Regions from separate parts of the Streptomyces sp. NPDC096152 genome, predicted to be linked through region 2. Evidence: riboswitches for the same ligand, from Rfam matches in the RefSeq annotation. Region 2 holds a riboswitch; the other holds the start of a gene.
The links. A riboswitch is a leader RNA that binds a small molecule or an ion and turns the genes downstream of it on or off. The one in region 2 is predicted to bind S-adenosylmethionine.
Positions count from the first base shown of each region.

Region 1: another riboswitch for S-adenosylmethionine. It lies ahead of ACIQ9G_RS03790 (aminotransferase class V-fold PLP-dependent enzyme); the one in region 2 lies ahead of thrC (threonine synthase).

Region 1 is NZ_JBIWFW010000001.1:865,075-868,571, forward strand. It holds gene ACIQ9G_RS03780 (cytochrome bc complex cytochrome b subunit) at 1-389, shown strand, start outside; gene trpD (anthranilate phosphoribosyltransferase) at 524-1,588, shown strand; SAM riboswitch class IV at 1,674-1,790, shown strand; gene ACIQ9G_RS03790 (aminotransferase class V-fold PLP-dependent enzyme) at 1,990-3,351, shown strand.
Region 2 is NZ_JBIWFW010000007.1:120,347-123,843, forward strand. It holds gene ACIQ9G_RS23890 (trehalose-6-phosphate synthase) at 1-957, opposite strand, end outside; gene ACIQ9G_RS23895 (glucosyl-3-phosphoglycerate synthase) at 1,040-1,984, opposite strand; SAM riboswitch class I at 2,153-2,322, shown strand; gene thrC (threonine synthase) at 2,340-3,497, shown strand, end outside.

The sequences.
Region 1 (3,497 bases), on a different contig from region 2:
CCTGGTTCGTCCGGATCGCGTTCTTCGCCGGCCCGGTCGTCGCGTTCATCGTCACCAAGCGGATCTGCCTCGGCCTCCAGCGCCGGGACAAGGAGAAGGTGCTGCACGGTCGCGAGACCGGCATCATCAAGCGCCTGCCTCACGGTGAGTTCATCGAGGTCCACGAGCCGCTCAGCCAGGAGCAGCTCTACACCCTCACGGCGCACCACCAGTACGAGCCGGCCGAGATCGGCCCGACGGTCGACGAGAACGGCGTCGAGCGCAAGGTGAAGGGATCCGAGAAGCTGCGCGCCAAGCTCAGCGGCGCCTACTACGGCGAGGACTCCCAGATCAACAAGCCGAGCGTCGAGGAGTACAAGGAGATCACGAGCGGCCACGGCCACCACTGATCGCTGCGCACGCCACAAGGAAAGGGTCCTGTCCTCCATGCGGACGGGGCCCTTTCCCGTGCCCCGGGCTGGATAGGGTGGAACCTGTTCGAGACCCGTGTCCCCAGTCCGGGACACCGACCCAGGAGCGGCTGATGAGCGCTGTGACCCCCGCTGGAGGCGACACCGCGGCGGGCCGTTCCTGGCCCCAGGTGCTGAACGGGCTGCTGGACGGCCGCGACCAGAGCGCCGACGACACGGCCTGGGCGATGGACCGGATCATGCGCGGCGAGGCCACCGACGCCCAGATCGCCGGCTTCGTGGTGGCGCTGCGGGCCAAGGGCGAGACGGTGGAGGAGATCACCGGCCTGGTCCGCGCGATGTACGACCACGCCAACGTCATCGAGGTGCCGGGCGAGACCGTCGACATCGTCGGCACCGGCGGCGACGGCGCCAGAACGGTCAACATCTCCACGATGTCGTCGATCGTCGTCGCCGGCACGGGCGCGAAGGTCGTCAAGCACGGCAACCGGGCCGCCTCCTCCGCCTCCGGGGCGTCCGACGTCCTGGAGAAGCTGGGCGTCAATCTGGAGCTGACGCCGCGACGGGTGGCCCAGGTCGCCGAGGAGGCCGGGATCACCTTCTGCTTCGCCGTGAAGTTCCACCCGGCGCTGCGCCATGTGGCGGCGGCCCGGGGCCAGCTGGGCATCCGTACGGTCTTCAACTTCCTCGGTCCGCTGACCAACCCGTCGAAGGTGCGGGCGCAGGCGGTCGGCGTGGCCGACGCGCGGATGGCGCCGATCATCGCGGGCGTCTTCGCCGAGCGCGGCAATTCCTCCCTCGTCTTCCGGGGCGACGACGGCCTGGACGAGCTGACCACGACCTCCACCTCCCACGTCTGGGTGGTCCGGGACGGCAAGGTCTCCGAGGAGACCTTCGACCCGCGGGACGTCGGCATCGAGCTGGTGCCCGTCGAGGCCCTGCGCGGGGGCGACCCGTCCTACAACGCCGAGGTCGCCCGCCGGCTGCTGGACGGCGAGACCGGCCCGGTGCGCGACGCCGTGCTGCTGAACTCGGCGGCCGCGCTGGTCGCCCTGGAGCCGGGGTCCGGGACGCTGGCCGAGCAGCTGCGCGCCGGAATGGACAGGGCCGCGCGGTCGATCGACTCGGGGGCGGCCAAGCGGGTGCTGGAGCGCTGGGTGGCCGCCAGCAACGCCTGATCCGCACACGGCACGAGGCTGGGCGCGGTCCGCATTCCGGACCGCGCCTTGCGCGTCGAAGATCGTGTGGCAGGATGGTGGACCAGGTCATGAGCGACAGCCATGCGGCCCCGGCCGGCTGTCCGGCAACCCTCCGTCCGTGGCGGGGTGCCCCGGGTGAGGACCAGGTCGTGGACAGCAAGGTCCACGGCAAGCGCGGACCCCTCGCACGCTTTCTGAATGAGCGTGGGGCCAGGGGTCCTGGTCGTTCGAGGGAGCCTTCCGTGAGCAAGCGAATGCGTTAGGGCGTCGAGCCCCGCCTCCGCACACCCCTTTCACCTTCCGCCGTGCTGGAGCTCCCTGCGTGCTCGAGCCGTAGTCGCTCGCACGGTGATTCCGCTTGCCTCTCACAGGAGTCCGCCATGTCCGTCGTCACCGCTGCCCCCGCCCCTGCCGTCTGCCCCCCGCTGCCCGTGCTGGGCCGGGACGTCGCCGTTCCGCTCGTCACCGGCGGTGAGGCCGGGTACGCCGCGCTCGACTACGCGGCCAGCGCCCCCGCCCTCCAGCGCGTCTGGGACGACGTGGCCGCCTACGCGCCGTACTACGGCAGCGTCCACCGCGGCGCCGGCCACCTCTCCCAGCTCTCCACCGACCTGTTCGAGAAGGCCCGGACGACCGTCGCCGGGTTCCTCGGCTGCCGTCCGGCCGACCAGGTGGTCTTCACCCGGTCCACCACCGACTCCCTCAACCTCCTGGCCCGCGCGCTGCCGGCCGGCTGCCGGGTCTTCGTCTTCGAGACCGAGCACCACGCCGCGCTGCTGCCGTGGCCGGGCGCCGACGTCACCGTCCTCGACGCGCCGCGCACCCCGCGGCAGGCCGTGGAGACCCTGGAGCGGGCCCTGGCCGACCGCGATCCCCACGCCCCGGCCCTGGTCTGCGTCACCGGCGCCTCCAACGTCACCGGCGAGCTGTGGCCGGTGCGGGAGCTGGCCGCCGCCGCGCACGCGCACGGCGCCCGGATCGTCCTGGACGCCGCCCAGCTCGCGCCGCACCACCCGGTGTCGGTCGCCGACCTCGACGTCGACTGGGTGGCCTTCTCCGGCCACAAGCTGTACGCCCCCTTCGGCTCCGGCGTCCTGGCCGGCCGCGCCGACTGGCTGCGGGCGGCCGAGCCGTACCTCGCGGGCGGCGGCGCGAGCCGTAGCGTCGCCCGGCGCGCCGACGGGGGAGTGGAGGTGGAGTGGCACGAGAGCGCCGCCCGCCACGAGGCCGGCTCGCCCAACGTGATCGGCGCCTACGCCGTCGCCTCGGCCTGCCGGGCCCTCACGGAGGCCGGCTTCGACACGCTCGTCGCCCGCGAGCAGCACCTGCTGCGCAGGCTCAGGACGGGCCTCGCCGAGGTGCCCGAGGTACGGGTGCTCTCCCTCTTCGGCGACGACGCGCCCCGGGTCGGCGTGCTGTCCTTCGTCGTCGAGGGCTGGAACAGCTCCCACTTCGCGGCCGCGCTCTCCGCCGAGTACGGCATCGGCGTCCGCGACGGCCTCTTCTGCGCCCAGCCCCTGCTCCGCACGCTGCTCGGCGCGGGCGCGGAGGCGCGCGGAGGGTGCGGCTCCCCGGAGACCGCCCCCGGCGAGCGCTCCCTGCACGCCGTCCGCGTCAGCTTCGGTGCCGGCACCCCCGACGAGCACATCGACCGCTTCCTGACCGCGGTGCGGGAACTCGTCCGGGACGGCGCGCGCTGGACGTACCGCACGGAGGGCGGCCGCTGCGTGCCGGTGGTCTAGTGCTGTGACCGGAAAGGTTCACCGGCTCGCGACGCCCGGCACGGCTCCCCCAAGCTCTGCGAGCAGGGGGACCCCCAGCCGCGTTGTCGCATCACCCGAGTACATCCAGTACGCGGGCGATGCTCCGCCTTGCGATGCTCCCCCAC
Region 2 (3,497 bases):
GAGGTGCGTCACGCGCTCCCGCCACTCGGGGCGGTCCTCCAGCAGCTGCTCGTAGGCCAGCAGCCCCCGCACGATGTTCTTCGACAGTTCGGTGCGGTCCACGCGCACGACGGTGCGGCGCGGGGTCCCGTCGGGAGCCGTGCCGATCTCCTCGCGCAGTGCCGCCATCCGCTCGTCGACGTCGGCGCGGTGCGCCCGCTCCCGCAGGAACTCGGCGTCCGCGCCGAGACCGTGCACCCCGACCCGGGTGCCGCCGAGCCCGTCGACGAGCGCCTCGCAGCAGCCGGTGAACGCGTCCGCCCACCGCCGGGTGAGGAAGCCGAGGCGGTCCGCGCCCAGCATCCCGCGCAGCACCTGCTCGGCGATGTCGTCGGGCAGCATCCGGAAGTAGTCCACCGGCGCCCACGGCGTGTGCGAGAAATGGCCGATCCGCACGTCCGGCCGGAAGTCGCGCAGCATCCCCGGGACGAGCGTCAGGTGGTAGTCCTGCACCACCACGGCCGCCCCCTCGGCGGCCTCCTCCGCCAGCGCCTCGGCGAAGGCCAGGTTGTACGCCTCGTAGGACGCCCACCGCCGGCGGAACTCCGCGTCGAAGACCGGCTCCAGCGGCGTCTGGTAGAGCATGTGGTGGACGAACCACAGCACCGAGTTGGCGATGCCGTTGTAGGCGTCCGCGAAGACCGCCGCGTCGATGTCGAGCATCCGGACCTGCTGCCCGCCGGTCGCGTCGGACGGCAATCGGCGGCCTCCCTCGAAGCGGCGGGCCGCCTCCCGGTCGGCGTCGCCGAGCGCGGCGCACACCCACACCGCGCCCGCCTCCGGCCCGATCGCCGACAACCCGGACACCAGCCCTCCGCCTCCGCGTCGGGCCTGCAGCGAACCGTCCTCGCGCAGCTCGTACGAAACCGGGCCGCGATTGGACGCGACCAGCACCTCGGCACCGTGCGTAGAAGCCATACGCCTCAACCTAGCCCGGCCCTCAAACGCTCAAACGTACGGTTCCGCTTGGTGGGTGGCCGTATACGGCCGGGCCGATGTTTCACGCCACCTTCCGGGCGGCGTACTCCGCGATCTCGACCATCGGCGGCCGCTCCTCGGTGTCCACCGAGTACGTCCGCGGCTCGAAGCCCTCCTCGCCCCGCTCGAACTGGGTGAGGGCGGGCCGGATCAGATGGCCGCGGGCCAGCCGGAGCTGGGCGGTGCGGTAGATCGCGGCGGCCATCCGGCCGAGTGCCTGCCCGTCCTGGTGCCGGTGCTTGCGCACGCCGACGTCCACCTGGGCGAGCGCGTCCAGGCCGACCAGGTGCAGCGCGTCGACCAGCATCCCCAGCTCGACCCCGTAGCCGACCGGGAAGGGCAGCTGTTCGAGCAGCGAGCGGCGGGCCGCGTACTCGCCGCCGAGCGGCTGCACGAAGCCGGCCAGCTGCGGCCAGTGCATGTTGAGCAGCGGGCGCGCCATCAGCTCGGTGACCCGGCCGCCCTGCCCGGCGGCGCCGCCGAGCGGACGGTCGTACATCGCCTTCACCAGGTCGACGTCCGGGTCGGTGAGCAGCGGGCCGACGATCCCGGTGACGAAGTCGGAGGAGAACTCCCTCAGGTCGGCGTCGACGAAGCAGACGATGTCCCCCTCGGTGGCGAGCAGCGAGCGCCACAGCACCTCGCCCTTGCCCGGGACGGCCGGGATGCGCGGCAGGATGTCGTCCCGGTGGACGACCCGGGCGCCCGCGGCGGCGGCCACCTCGGAGGTGCGGTCGGTGGAGCCCGAGTCGACGACGACGATCTCGTCGACGAGCGGGGCCTGCCGCATCAGGTCGTGACGGATCACGGCGACGATCTCGCCGACCGTCTCCTCCTCGTTCAGCGCGGGCAGCACGACGCTGACCGACGAGCCGCTCGCGCGCTTGGCGGCCAGGATCCGGTGCAGCGGGCGATCGGTCACGGACCAGGAGCGTGTCCTCAGCCAGCCCTCGACTTCTTCCAGCACGGTCGGCGGCTCCTCACTGATTCGGATCACGGAACGGATCACACGGGTCCTGTGCTCCGTCTCGCGGTTCGGACGACTATCTCAACTGTCCTGGCCTTCGGTTACAGTCTTGAACAACGCGGATGACCATCGCATGTCGGGGGTCGCCGCCGCTCAACAACCGCATACCGCTCATCCAGAGGGGCAGAGGGACACGGCCCGATGAAGCCCCGGCAACCCTCCAGCCGGTTCTCGTATCCATCGCTGTGCGCGCACGGTCGATCGTCACCGCGAGGCTCCCGGCTAGGGAAGGTGCCAAATCCGTCTCACGGCGAGATGCGTCGTGAGGAAGATGAGGAGAAAGGGCCTCGCCTCCATGGCTGTGCAGACTGTTGCAAGCAGCACCGACTCCACCGTCGACCTGGGTCCCGCCGCGTCCTTGAGCTGCCGTGAGTGCGGCCACCGGGTGCCGCTCGGCCCGGTCTTCGCCTGCGAGGAGTGTTTCGGCCCGCTGGAGATCGCCTACGACTTCTCGGCGTACGACACCGAGGAGCTGCGCAAGCGGATCGAGGCGGGCCCCGCGAACATCTGGCGCTACGCGCCGCTGCTGCCCGTCCCCGCCGACGTGGCGACCAAGCCGAACCTGAACCCGGGCTGGACCAAGCTGGTGCAGGCCGACAACCTGGCCCGCGAGCTCGGCGTGACCGGCGGGCTGTACGTGAAGGACGACTCCGGCAACCCGACGCACTCCTTCAAGGACCGGGTCGTCGCCCAGGCCCTGGAGGCCGCCCGTGCCTTCGGCTTCACCACCCTGTCCTGCTCCTCCACCGGCAACCTGGCCGGCGCCGTCGGCGCCGCGGCCGCCCGGGCCGGCCTCCGCTCCTGCGTGTTCATCCCGCACGACCTGGAGCAGGGCAAGATCGTCATGGCCGCGGTCTACGGCGGCGAGCTCGTCGGCATCGAGGGCAACTACGACGACGTGAACCGTTTCTGCTCCGAGCTGATCGGCGACCCGGCCGGCGAGGGCTGGGGCTTCGTCAACGTCAACCTGCGGCCGTACTACGCCGAGGGCTCCAAGACGCTGGCGTACGAGATCTGCGAGCAGCTCGGCTGGCGGCTGCCGGACCAGATCGTGGTCCCGATCGCCTCCGGCTCGCAGCTCACGAAGATCGACAAGGGCCTTCAGGAGCTGATCAGGCTCGGTCTGGTCGAGGACCGGCCGTACAAGATCTTCGGCGCCCAGGCCCAGGGCTGCTCCCCGGTGTCGACCGCCTACAAGGCGGGCCACGACGTGGTCCGCCCGCAGAAGCCGGACACCATCGCCAAGTCCCTCGCCATCGGCAACCCGGCGGACGGCCCGTACGTCCTGGACATCGCGCGCCGCACCGGCGGTGCCGTGGAGGACGTGACCGACGAGCAGGTGGTGGACGCCATCAAGCTGCTCGCCCGGACCGAGGGCATCTTCGCGGAGACGGCGGGCGGTGTGACGGTGGGCGTCACGCGCAAGCTGATCGAGAACGGTGTGCTGGACCCG